2 linked regions of the Stieleria sp. JC731 genome follow. The protein of the gene in region 2 interacts with the protein of the main gene of each other region in a pairwise test. Links are inferred from orthologs where the notes say so. Each region holds a gene or a part of one and is shown on either strand. Other genes may lie near its edges. The genes, in order: thrS and rplA.

What was found.
Region 1: the proteins of rplA (region 2) and thrS interact in binary tests that used the Escherichia coli proteins (3 or more experiments, as listed by UniProt). The link is inferred for Stieleria sp. JC731 from one-to-one orthologs.

What each region holds. Positions count from the first base shown.
Region 1 is NZ_JAJKFQ010000005.1:46,159-52,656, reverse strand. The notes cover bases 1,320-4,306. They hold thrS (threonine--tRNA ligase), read right to left. Parts: upstream 3,931-4,306; coding sequence 1,708-3,930; downstream 1,320-1,707. Other genes in these bases: LOC67_RS11485 (hypothetical protein), read left to right, coding at 1,320-1,478. Also shown: more of hypothetical protein, read left to right, coding at 1-1,319; serine/threonine protein kinase, read left to right, coding at 4,375-6,498. UniProt on the Escherichia coli protein: Catalyzes the attachment of threonine to tRNA(Thr) in a two-step reaction: L-threonine is first activated by ATP to form Thr-AMP and then transferred to the acceptor end of tRNA(Thr). The rate-limiting step is amino acid activation in the presence of tRNA.
Region 2 is NZ_JAJKFQ010000029.1:448,935-455,390, reverse strand. Bases 2,232-5,176 are described here. They hold rplA (50S ribosomal protein L1), read right to left. Parts: upstream 4,071-5,176; coding sequence 3,393-4,070; downstream 2,232-3,392. Other genes in these bases: LOC67_RS26420 (hypothetical protein), read left to right, coding at 5,015-5,176; LOC67_RS26425 (CinA family protein), read right to left, coding at 4,351-4,824; rplJ (50S ribosomal protein L10), read right to left, coding at 2,821-3,351; rplL (50S ribosomal protein L7/L12), read right to left, coding at 2,342-2,755. Also shown: metK (methionine adenosyltransferase), read left to right, coding at 1-1,034; metallophosphoesterase family protein, read left to right, coding at 1,290-2,147; more of hypothetical protein, read left to right, coding at 5,177-5,857; hypothetical protein, read right to left, coding at 5,895-6,456. UniProt on the Escherichia coli protein: One of the primary rRNA binding proteins, it binds very close to the 3'-end of the 23S rRNA. Forms part of the L1 stalk. It is often not seen in high-resolution crystal structures, but can be seen in cryo_EM and 3D reconstruction models.

The sequences.
Region 1 (6,498 bases), on a different replicon or contig from region 2:
TATACCGGCTGACCGGACAAGTCAGACGCCGGCTATGGATGGCTTCGATGATCGAAGGAGCATCGCTGGGAATGTTGGTGGGTGCGGGACTCGCACTCGCCTATGCGATCGCCCAGCCCTGGATTTCGGAACGAGCAGATTTCAACATCCCGCTTCTCGTTTTCGCCACTTCTGGGCTGGTCGGAATGATCCTTGGTGGGATCCAAAGCCGCTCCGATGAAGCGGCCGCGAAATTGATCGACGAAAAATTCGACTTGAAAGATCGCTCCGTCACCAGTCTCGAATTTTCACGTAGCAAGGGTTCGGCCAAACAAGACGCCGCCAAACGACTGCAGCTCGAAGAAGCTCACCAGCACCTCGAAAAGCTCAATGCCGCCTCCTGCGTGCAACTGCGTCCCTGGAACCCCTCCATTCGATGGGCCCTTGGACTCGCCGGTGCAACCGTTTGCGTTCTACTGATCACCAGCAGCCTTGCCCCTACTGCGGTTGCCAAGCCAGTACTCGCACTCGCAAGCGAGCAATCCAACGACCTCAAACAAACGATGATTCCGGAACTCGAAGAGCTCGCCAAAGAGACTGAGAATCCGGAGATCGAAAAGCTGCTCGAAGAGCTGAAAGAAAAGGTCGACGAGATGGATGAGCAGACCTATGAGGAAAGCGACCTGATGGCAACGCTTTCGGAAATGGAGCAAGCACTCGCGGAAGCTCGCGAAGCTCTCAAGGTTGAAATGACCAGCGAAATGATGAGTGCTTTGGCACAGGCCATCGATCCGTCTGACGAACTTCAAAATGCGGCAAAAGCACTCGAATCAGAAGATTACGAAAAGGCGAGCGAAGAACTGAAAACGGCAGACCCAGCCAATATCAGCGACAAACAACGCCGAGCCGTCGCAGACAATCTTAAGAAGATGGTTGCCAAACTGAGCCCGGGACAAATGGGGCAGCTAAGCGACTCGATCAAAGAACTTGCCGAAGGCCTGGACAACAAAAACCTGACCGAGTGCAAAAAATGCCTCTCCAAACTCGCAGGTGAATGTAAGAAGGCAGGGCAATGCAAAAAACTTGGCCAATGCATGTCGTGCCAGCTCAATCGCCTATCCCAGTGTAAAGGTCAGTGCCGAGGCAGTTGCCAAAGCAATATCGCCCGCAAATCAAACTCACCAAGCTTGAAAGCCGGCATGGCGTCCAGCGGACAACCGACCGGCGACAACGCGACCAAACTGGACAGCAATCGCAACGAAGAACACCTTACCGGAGTTCAAGGTGAAGGCCCCAGCGAAACTGAACTGATGCAAGCTCCCGAAGGCGAGCAAAATGCCGCTCGTGCCTACAAAGGAAAGTACGACGAATTTCGACGCCAAGCCGAAGCGGTACTCGATAACGAACCGTTACCGATGGGTGTGCGAGAAACCGTGCGTACCTACTTCGAAGCGATTCGACCGAACAGCGAGAGCGAATTGACTGAATCGGCTCAGTAAGCTTGCGATAGGTTCAGACCTATCAATCAGCCAACTCTGCGTTCAGGACTATAGCTAGACAGCCTGTAGGAATACTGACAAAACAAAACAAAAACAGACGGCAGCGAATCAATCTCGCTGCCGTCTGTTGTTTCTTATATCGGTCAAAATCTGCCAGCTGGCACGATCTCAGCCGCCTAACTGTGCCGAATTCAAATGGCTTCAGCAGCTTGTAGGCTATGTTGACTTCCTACTCGGCCTTCACCGCCTGACGTACCGTACGATTCTTGACTTCGTCGGTCAGTCTTGCAACCACTTGGGCAATCGGCATCGATCCCAAGTCGCCATCGATACGGTCACGCAATGCGATTTGACCGGTCTCGGCTTCCTTCGGCCCAACGACTGCCATGTAGTTGACGAGATCCAATTGAGCATTTCGGATCTTTGCTTGCACCTTACCGCCGGACGAATCGACAGTGACTTTCAAGCCTGCTTCATCCAACTGTTTGGCAACCGCAACTGCGTATTCCAACGACTTGTCGCTTAGCGGCAGCACTCGCACCTGTTCGGGCGATAGCCACATCGGGAACGCACCCGCAAAGTGCTCAATCAACATCCCGGTGAATCGCTCCAACGAGCCGAACGGTGCACGGTGAATCATCACTGGGCGGTGCGGCTGATTGTCCTTGCCGTTGTATTCGAGCTTAAAACGCTCGGGCAAGTTGTAATCCAACTGCACAGTTCCCAATTGCCAAGATCGACCGATGCAATCACGGACCATGAAGTCCGCCTTCGGACCGTAGAACGCAGCCTCGCCGGGTTCTTCGTTGAAGTTCATGCCGCTTTGCTCGAGCACGCCACGCAACGCACCTTCGGCTTCATCCCATTGCTCTTCGCTTCCGACGTACTTGCTGCTGTCGGGATCGCGAAGCGACAACTGGACGCGGTAATCATCCAAGCCGACCGACTGAAGCACAAACTTCGTCAGTTCGATCGTCGCTCGGAACTCCGCTTCCACCTGATCGGAGGTGCAGAAGATGTGCGCGTCGTCTTGGGTCAAACCGCGGACTCGCAACATGCCGTTCAGCTCACCGGTCTGCTCGTGTCGATAGACCGTACCGAATTCAAATAGCCGCAACGGCAATTGACGATAAGATCGCGCCTGCGCCTTAAAGATATGGCAGTGGTGCGGGCAATTCATCGGCTTGAGCAAGTACCGTTCGTTTGCCATTTGCCAATCGTGCAGCACACGGCGTTTATCTTCAACACTCATCGACAGCTTATAGTTTGGCAGTTCAACTCCCAACACTTCGACAGCGGACATCAACTTGTCTTCGCCATCTTTATCGATCGTGCCATCTTCTAGGCGAGTGCTCCAGGCATCCAACAAGCCACCGACTTCACTTCCGAACAGCGGTGAAAACTGGCTGTCGCGATAGTAAGGAAAGTGACCGCTGGTTTCGTAAAGCTCTACCCGTCCGATATGTGGACTGTAGACGGGATCATAACCTCGTTGCAGAAGTTCTTTCCGCAAGAAGTCTTCCAAGGTGACTCGCACACGAGCCCCCTTTGGCAACCAAAGACAAAGCCCTTGCCCTACTTCGTCGGGATTGATCGCAAAGAGGCCATGTTGCTTGCCCAAAACGCGGTGGTCACGCCGCTTAGCTTCTTCCAATTGATGCAGGTACTGCTTCAGCTCTTTCTTGTCGAAGAACGCGGTGCCGTAGAGTCGCTGAAGTGGTCGATTGCTAACGTCACCTTTCCAGTGGGAACCGGCAACGCTCATCAGCTTGATCGCTTTGATCTTTCCGGCGTCGGGAATGTGCGGACCTCGACAGAGGTCAACGAATTCACCTTGGCGATAAAAGCTAACGGTCGCATGTTCCGCCAGGCCGGTATCGATATGCTCGACCTTCAGGTCTTGGTCGAGGTCATCGCACAGCTTGCGTGCTTCGGATCGATCGAGAACGAACCGTTCAAAGGGTTCTTTGTCCTTGATGATCTTTTTCATCTCCGCTTCGATCTTCGGAAAGTCTTCCTCGCGAATCGGAATGTCCAAATCAAAGTCATAATAGAAACCGCCCTCGGTGGTCGGACCGAACGCCAATGACACGCCGTCATACAATCGCATGACCGCGCGAGCCATCACGTGGGCTGCCGAGTGACGTAGGACATCCAACGCCTCACTGTCTCGGTTGGTTAGCAAACGAAGAGCCAGATCGTTTTCGTCCGAACTTGTTACCTCGGGTGCGATCTCACCCAGTGGACGATCTGCGTCGATCACTTTTCCGTTGACTTCGGCGGCGACGACCGCTCGTGCCAAACCTTCGCTGATACCCGACGCGATATCCATCGAAGTGGTATGCCCCGGGTGTTGCTGCGTCACCCCATCAGGCAATCGCACAGTTACAGAGGGCAGTGGGGTGGCGTCGCTAGCGCCAGAAGATGCAGGGCCAGGGGTTGATTGGCTCATGATCAGCTAAAATCCATTAGTGGGAATGGGTGACGGCCCCTCCAAACGAAAGAGGTCGGCCGGAAGCGAAAGAATGATGCTCAGGGCGATTGGGCGTCAATCCCTGTTTCACCGGGAATAGCGGCCTGCACACCAATCGCTCGCCTAAGACGCAGTGCCGGACCTATTTCCTGTCTCCGGCTGCGGCTCAGCTAACAATGAAGCCTTCGACGTTTTCACGACTAAACTTCGCAATTCCTAGCATCATTCTTGACGGACCGCGTACATTGGCGGCAATCCGCAGTACTTTTCAGAGCTGATATACTGGTGGCAGGTTCGGAAAGACACCTCCAAAACAATCCGACACCATCGCGTTTTCGGACGCACGCTGCTTTTCATCTAGTCCATCCGGTCGCGTTTTCACTCGTTTAATGCAAACACGACTGGCCAATTCCGCATTTCAAAATGTCTGGTTCCGCTACCAAGCACGACTTCCTTGATCCGCCCAAAAACGGAGCCGACGATCTGGGAACACTAGGGCATTACCGCGTGATACGCGAATTGGGAAAAGGCGGTATGGGCTACGTCTTCCTTGCCGAAGACAGCAAGCTAAAGCGGCAAGTCGCGTTAAAGACAATGAACCAGAAAATCGCGGCGACGCCAGGAAGCCGCAAGCGGTTCATCAGCGAAGCACGGACGATGGCAGCCGTTCACCACGATAACGTGGCAACGATTTTTGAAGTCGGCGAACACAAAGGCACTCCATTCATGGCGATGGAACTGCTCCAGGGTTCGACCCTAGAAGACTATCGTGAACAGCATGGCGAGCCCGACTTCCACACGATCATTGGCTTCGCACGCGACATGGCACGTGGCCTTGCCGCTGCCCATGAACGTGGAATTGTTCACCGGGACATCAAACCCGCAAACATTTGGTTGGATGCACAGACCAACCGGATCAAGATTCTGGACTTCGGTCTGGCGCTCGCGCAAACACCAGTTGACCAACTGTCAGGCCGCGGCGCGGTCGTCGGAACCCCTGGCTACCTATCTCCCGAACAGGCTCGCAGCGAACCGCTTGATGACCGTAGCGACTTGTACTCCACCGGCGTAGTCCTCTACGAGCTGGCTACAGGCAAGCTGCCGTTGAAAAGCAAAACTGTCGCCGAACAATTGATCGCGATCCTTGCTCACCAGCCGGTCCCCGTTCGCGAACGCAATGACAAGATACCGCAACCGTTAGCCGATCTGATCGAAAAGCTAATGGCCAAGGAACCGCGTGATCGCTACGACACCGCGAAAGATCTTGAGACCTGTTTGGTCGAAGTCGAAAAAGAGTGTGAGTCGAAGTCAGAAGTCGCTCAAGCGATTAGCCAATTGCAAGCAGGCTTGGACCTCGCTGTAAATAAAAAACAACCCAGCCAAGATACATTCGCGGAGTCGACGCCGAACCCTTTCGAATCACTTCCGGAAAACCTTCCCCCAGCGCAGACCCCCACCGTTCAATCTCCCAGTGCGAGCGAACCAGCCGCATTTGGTAGCGCCGCCGCACCGTTTGCATCTCCACCAGGCACCGCCACCGCGGCAGCTACAAAACCCAAACCTACAGCGTCTTCCGTCTCCACTTCGAAAGTTGTCCTGATCGCAGTCGCTGTAGTTGCCGTCTTGTTATTGGCCGTGATTCCTCTGGTGGTTTACTTAAGTGCCTCAAGTGCAATCGCACGACAACAAAACAATACGGTCGTCACTGGCGGTGATCCAAATTCAAACGCAACCCCCGCAGGGCCGAACTCAAGTAGCGATTACACATCAATTTCAAAGCCTGAATCGCAATCCACACCTGCCAAGGGCACAACCAAGCCGAAATCGAGTTCCGCCACCGCGAACAATTCCACAGCGAAGAAAGCCCCATCGAATGCGGCTGCAAAAAACAACAATCGTTCAAGCCAACCCAAACCTTCAACGCCTTTCGCCGCACTTTCCCTTCGCCAAATCAGTTCGTCAGAAACCAAAAACCTGGGTGGAAACAAAGTTCGCTACTTGTTGAACGAGAAGAACGGCAACGGGTCCTTCGAATCCGGAAAGCCCAATTCAGACAAAAAGATTCCTGGCTGGTCACTGCAGCTGGTTGGTGATTCGGGAGGCTGGTTAAAAACATCGACAGCCCGCGAGATAGACGGGCCAACCCATGCATTCGCAGGTAAGAAAAGCGAAGTCATTTTGACGAGTGACCCGAGCAACTATCGAGTCAAAGCCGGTGACGTTTTCAGGATCGGTCTGCATGTCGGTGGCGAAGGCAAAGGGCCGTCCGATTTTCTAGTTGCCATTGGGTTCAAAGATTCAAATGGAAAGACGACGACCTATGAGATCGCACGACCAAGTCTTGGGAACGCTTGGTCGGCCGCCCAGCCGAAACGGCTTCGCTATGAAGTGACCGCTTTGCCAGACGTTGTCGGTCAACAACCCTTCATCCAGATCGGGATCTCGAACTTGAATCGGACTCGCGATATTGCAGTTGCCGACCGCGTGATCATGACGGTTCAACCCACCGCTGAAGCAACGATCGCGTCAAACCAGCCCACCCCAAAT
Region 2 (6,456 bases):
AAACGATGGTGACCACGGGCGTCGCGATCATCGCTGGTGAAATCTCGACCGAAGCGAAGGTCAATTACGCCGATATCGTCCGCCAAACCATCAATGAAGTCGGCTACACCGATGATCAGATGGGGATTTGTGGCGACACCTGTGCCGTCATGGTGACCCTTGACACACAAAGCCCTGACATCGCCCAGGGTGTTGACTCCGATAGCGGCAGCGGAAAAGACATCGGCGCTGGCGACCAAGGGTTGATGTTCGGTTACGCATGTAAAGACACCCCTGAGTTGATGCCGTTGCCGATCGCGCTATCGCACCGCATCATCAACCGCATCACCGAAGCTCGCTTCAACAAAGAAGTCTCTTGGTTGCGTCCGGATAACAAAAGCCAGGTCACTGTCGAATACGTCGGCAACAAGCCTGTCCGAATTGATACCGTTGTGGTCAGTGCTCAGCACGATCCCGATGTTAGCAACGAAGACATCCAAAAATTCATCATCGACGAAGTCATCAAGCCTTCGTTGCCTGCCGAGCTGGACAAAGGCGACATCAAGTACCACATCAACCCCACCGGGAAGTTTGTGGTCGGCGGGCCTCATGGTGACTGCGGCCTGACCGGACGAAAAATTATCGTCGACACCTACGGCGGTTGGGGCCGCCACGGCGGTGGTGCGTTCAGCGGCAAGGATCCAACAAAGGTTGACCGCAGTGCTGCTTACATGGCTCGATACGTTGCCAAGAACATCGTTGCAGCCGGACTTGCCGAACGCTGCGAAGTTCAGTTGGCCTACGCAATTGGCGTCAGCGACCCCGTCAGTGTTCACGTTGATACCGAAGGCACCGGGACTGTTGCGGACGAAAAACTCTGCGAATTGGTGCGTGAGCACTTCCCGCTTTCGCCAGCTGGCATCATCGAGCACCTGAAGCTTCGCCGACCAGTGTTCAAGGCAACGACTTCGGGTGGTCACTTTGGCCGCGAAGGCGATACCTTCACCTGGGAAGCAACCGATAAGGCAGACGCGCTCGCCGCTGCTGCCAAGTAATCGCCGCTGCTGCTAGATAAGCATTTTCAACTTTCCTGGCGGAGCGATTCTCGCTCCGCCAGATATCAACCGCGAAGCCTGTGCTTGCGGTTCAATTGGAAACCGTCCGCTGTCCGTTTCGGCTCGCTTGCCGCTCGATAGCACTTCTTCTTATAACTTTGGTTTCCAAGGGGCTCCTGCCGTCTTGCGGTCGGAACCCGGTTCTGCCGCACCTCCGCGAAAAGCAATTTAGCTTCGCAGCAAGTCGTACTGCTTATGACCAATCCACCTACAGTGTTTACCGGGCGAGGCCAAAGTGCTGTCGGTCCGGCGGCGTCGGTGCAGTTGGCGTGGTCATCCGATATTCATCTTAACCATGCAAATTTCGCTGCCTGGGATCGATGGGTGGCGATGCACCAGCGCAGCGAACTGTCAGGGTTGTTGATCACTGGAGACCTTTCCGAAGCTGAAGACGTGTATTTTCAGCTCAGCCGGATCGCTGAAGAGTTTAACCTTCCGATTTACTTTGTTCTGGGCAACCACGACTACTATGGTTCATCGGTTGCTGCGACGCGCCGGATGGTAACGTCAATGACTCGGAACCAGCCGAGTTTGGTCTATTTGACTGATAGCGCACCGCTGGAGATAACTCGCAATTGCTATCTCGTCGGCGATGATGGCTGGGGCGATGCGACGGTGGGTGATTATGACAATTCGCCGGTCAGGCTGAATGACTTCGCGCTGATCGAAGACTTCTACAAGATTGACCCGGTGAACTGGCGCGCAAAGCTAAGTGAGCTTGGTGGGGATTCCGCATCGCGTTTGGAATCGAAGCTCCGCTCAATACCACCGTCTGCGGAGGTGGTTCACGTCGCAACCCACGTTCCCCCGTTTCGTGAGGCTTGTTGGTACAACGGTCAGACGACAGATGATGATTGGGCGCCGTTTTTTGTGTGTGGTCACATTGGTGAAGTGCTGCGGAGCTTCGCCGAAGAGCGGCCAGACGCTCAAGTGCGCGTGTACTGCGGGCACACCCATAGCTGCGGTGTTGCAAAAGTGCGTGAGAATTTGGTGGTGTACACCGCAGGTGCAGACTACGGCGAACCGAAGGTCGAGCGTGTGATTTCGGTCTAGTTTGGTTGGGTGTTTCCGACGCATTGGACCGATCTGACGGATCCGACCGATTCGGATCCGACCGATTCGGATCGGTCTGGCTCCGTCATTCCCAGCGCGCAAACAAAAACCCTGTCTGGCAACGATGCCAAACAGGGTTCTTGAGTGTACAACCGATCGGGAATTCGAGCGATCGAGCGGGGTGGTAGTTCGAACTACTTGAGTTCGACTGAACCACCTGCCTCTTCGATCTCGGCTTTGATTTTTTCGGCTTCTTCCTTTGGAGCAGCTTCTTTGAGGGTCGCAGGAACGCCTTCGACCATCTTTTTGGCTTCCATCAGCGAAGCGCCGGTCAGGTTCTTGACGACCTTGACGACGTTCAGCTTTTTGTCGCCGAAGCCGGTCAGGACGACATCGAACTCGGTCTTTTCGACTTCTGCTTCAGCAGCGTCGCCAGCCGGTCCGCCTGCGACCATCACAGCTCCGCCAGCAGCTGGCTCGATGCCGTGAACGTCTTTCAGGTAGTCGCTCAGTTCTTTGGCTTGTTTCAGGGTCAGTTCGGCGATCTTATCGCCCATCGATTTGGTATCGTCGCTGTATTCAGCAACAGCTGCACCTTCTTCACTCATGACAGGTTTCCCTTGTTAAACGAATAATCGGTTGTAGGTAAACGTTAGGGTTCGGTATTGGCGAACTACTCGTCGCCTTCGCCTTCGCTGATTTTCTTCAGCTGGCTGTTGAGCATCTTTCCAGGACCCAGCATGGCGGCGGACAACGTCGCTCCTGGGCCAAGGATTTGGCCGACGAGGGTCGCAATTTGTTCTTCACGGCTAGGCCATTTGCTAACGGCTTTCACGCCGTCGGCATCCAAACGTTCGCCATCCATCACGCCGCCTTCGGCGACGAACTTGGCGTACTTTGTTTCGTCTTTGTCCAAGCGGACAACTTCTTTGACCAGCGAGACAAAGTCTTCGCCGCCAAAGCAAACGGCAATAGAGCCGCTAGCGCCTTCAAAGGCGGGGGCCAAGTTGGTTCCCTCGGCGGCGCGGCGGGCGAGAGCCTTTTTCACGACAAACATCGTGATGTTCTTTTCGGCCAACTCACCGCGTAGTTCGTTCGTCGTGTTCGCGTCCATCCCCACGCAGCTGACCAGGACGGCGTCTTCCACGCCATCCAATCGCCGCTTGATGTCGCGGGTCACGAGGTCTTTGACGTACTTACTCATCGAATCGATTCACGGATACAAGGAAAGCGGAGACAGATCGACTAACAAGTCACACGCACACTGGGACTCATTGTTCCACAGATCGCAACACCTTTGAGGTAGGTGCCTTTAACGGTCTGAGGCTTCAGGCTGTCGACAAACTTTATGAACGCATTGATGTTGTCGACCAACTTCGAATCTTCGAAGCTCATCTTGCCGACCATTGCGTGGACGTTACCGCCCTTGTCATTACGGAATTCGACTTTACCCGCTTTGTACTCCGAGACGACCTTGGCGACGTCCGGGGTGACGGTTCCAGCACGTGGGCTGGGCATCAAGCCACGAGGACCAAGGACACGTCCGAGTGGACCGACCAGCCCCATCATGTCGGGAGCAGCGATACAGACATCAAAATCTGTCCAGCCGTCTTTGATCTTCTTGGCGAGGTCTTCTTGGCCGACTTCGTCAGCACCTGCCTCTTCAGCAGCTTTAGCTGCATCGCCTTTGGCAAAGACGACGACGCGTTGTTGCTTGCCGATCCCGTGCGGAAGTACCAGCGAACCACGGACGATCTGATCGGCCTGGTTAGGATCGACACCCAGACGCATGTGGACTTCGACAGTTTGGTCAAACTTAGTCGAGTCATACGTCTTCAGCGTCTTGACGGCTTCGTCAAGAGGCAACAGTGCGGATGGTTGTTTAGCGAGCGCGGCGCGATACCGCTTTGATTTCTTACCCATATGGTCACGAGCCTTGTTAAAAGGTCGGGTGGTTTTAGCAAAATCACCGGGCCCGAGGAAACGCCTCGGCGGCAAATTCTCCCACTTCCCAAGCAAACACAAACAGCTGGCCTGCCGGGGAGCGAAGAATATGCGTCCACACTCCCTTACCGTCAACGCCAATTTGCCTTTTTTTGCATTTTGCGTAAGGGCTTTTGGAGACGTCAGGACGGCTTGGACCCCGAAACAGCCTGTCGAACTTTGATGATCGGTTCAGATATGCTGGCGAGGTGATCGAAAATTACAACTCCAGCAGCAATTCCAGGACCCGCATTGCTGCCTCGCGTTGTCGCGCAACACGCTTGGGTTTTGCCAGTTCGATCTGGACGATTTTTGGGGCGTCGCCTCGGCGGCAAAGTCCGATGTAGGCAAGCCCGTCGAAACCTTCGGGGGCGTTAGGGCCTAAGTGTCCGGTGATGGATGCGGCAATATCGGCATGCGGTGTTCGCTGCATCACGCCGGTAACCATTTGGTGTGCAACCGGAGCGCTGACCGCGGTATGCTCGGCCAGCGTGTCTTCGGCAACGCCGAGCCAGCTACGCTTGGAAGCTTCTTGGTAAACGACCATCGATCCGGCCAAGTAGGCCGAAACGCCGGGGATCGTCGCGAGCGTGGCCGCGATCAAGCCGCCAGTGCAGCTTTCCGCTAGCGCAAGCTTTTCCTCTCGTTCGGCAAGGCGTTTGTAGACGTGTTCGGCTAATGTGTTGATGTCCATGCAGGAGTCCTAGAGGGCTGCGGCTTTTCGGGGTGACCGGCATGCAATGCTTGGGTTTGCCCTTTCAATCCCAACCGGCGACGGGCTTCTTGCATAAAGTTCGGCGATTTCAGTGGCGGATCACTAATGTCGCTGTGATATCGTGGTCGGCGGAATCGAAATCGTTTGCCGCGAATCATCATCGACAAAGATGGAACACGCAACTGACACATCTCACCTGGGTAAGATCTCGCCGATCAAGCAAGTCCGTGGGCGTGCATTGTCGTTGGGTTTCACTTTGGCGAGCAATGTCTTTCTGATGCTTGTCCCGATCGCGATCGGATTTGTCGGCTCGTTGCTGCCGCTGGTGCTTGCGGTGAATGTATTTGGTTCACTGGATGTCAAAACATTCGCGGCAGTCCTGTCGCTATCGGTCCTGACAACCGTCGTCGCTTTGGTCATCTGGGCAACGCGTTTCCCAGAGTGGCCGATGAATCTTTGGCTGGATTCTCGTCTTCGTCGGCGAGTTCTGAATCGGTTTAAGGAGACAGGCTCGAGTTTCGATGTCAGCTGGGTCGGTGAAGTACCGATGTGCGAGTATGTTCGTCGTGATTCGATGCAGGCGGTGGTGCTGCCCAAGTTGGAATCTGCTTCGGACATCGCTTTGGTTCGCATTACAGCGGACGGTTTGGTCATGGAAGGAGACCGGGCCCGATACGATTTCCCAGCAGATTCAATCCTCGGTGTTTCCGTGAAGACGATCCGGCCGTCTGGCTGTTTTCACAAGCTGCACTACGTCCATGTATTTGTGCGAACAGAAAAGGGGACCGACGAGTTCCCCATTTCGCGACGCGATTGCCCTTTGGGACGGTTGTCAGTGAAGAAACGCCACGAAGATGCTGTGAAGCTTGCGGCGCAAATCGAGAAGATCGCTAAGGGTGCCGAGTGTGAAATGTGGGACCCTGATTATCAGCATCGTGAACTTGCCGTTGATGGGCAACGTCATGATTCGCAGTGCATCAATCCCTATGCTGCACCGTCGGCAGTTCTTTAGAAACACGGTGTACTTTAGAAACACGGTGTTCTGCTGATCAATCGGGAAAGTTCACTCGGTGTTTGTTCTGTTCGTAGAACTTCGTGATGTCCAGCGATTGGCGACGTTCCTCTTCCATCAATTGAATGCGTGCTTCCAAGCGTTCAATGCGACGCGCCATCTGTGGAATAAGCTCGTTGGTTTCGTCGATCGGTTGAGGTTTGGGGACGGTTGGGTATCCAAGGTGTCGTTGCAACGCACTAAATAGATACAGCGGGTCTTTGCGGCGATTGGCAAATGCGATTCGTCCTTCTTTGTCGCCGAACAAGCAGGTGACTTTGTTGTCAGCTGATGGGCTGTCTTCGCCTCGTTTGCCTGCGGCTTTCAGTTTGGCGCGATAGTTTTCGCTTGCCAGAAATACAAGGTCGGCGAAGTCAACCAATCCGATTTCTGCACGCAGTTTGAGAATCCAGCTGCTCCAGGTGTCATCGAAAATCGGGTCACCGCTCATCGCGGTCAGTCCCAAGTCGTAGCTCAGTCGGTTTCGGCAAAGCACTTCAAATTGATAGAAAAACATTCCTGCCGGTGATGCATCAGCGACGCGGTACTCTGCCTCTGAT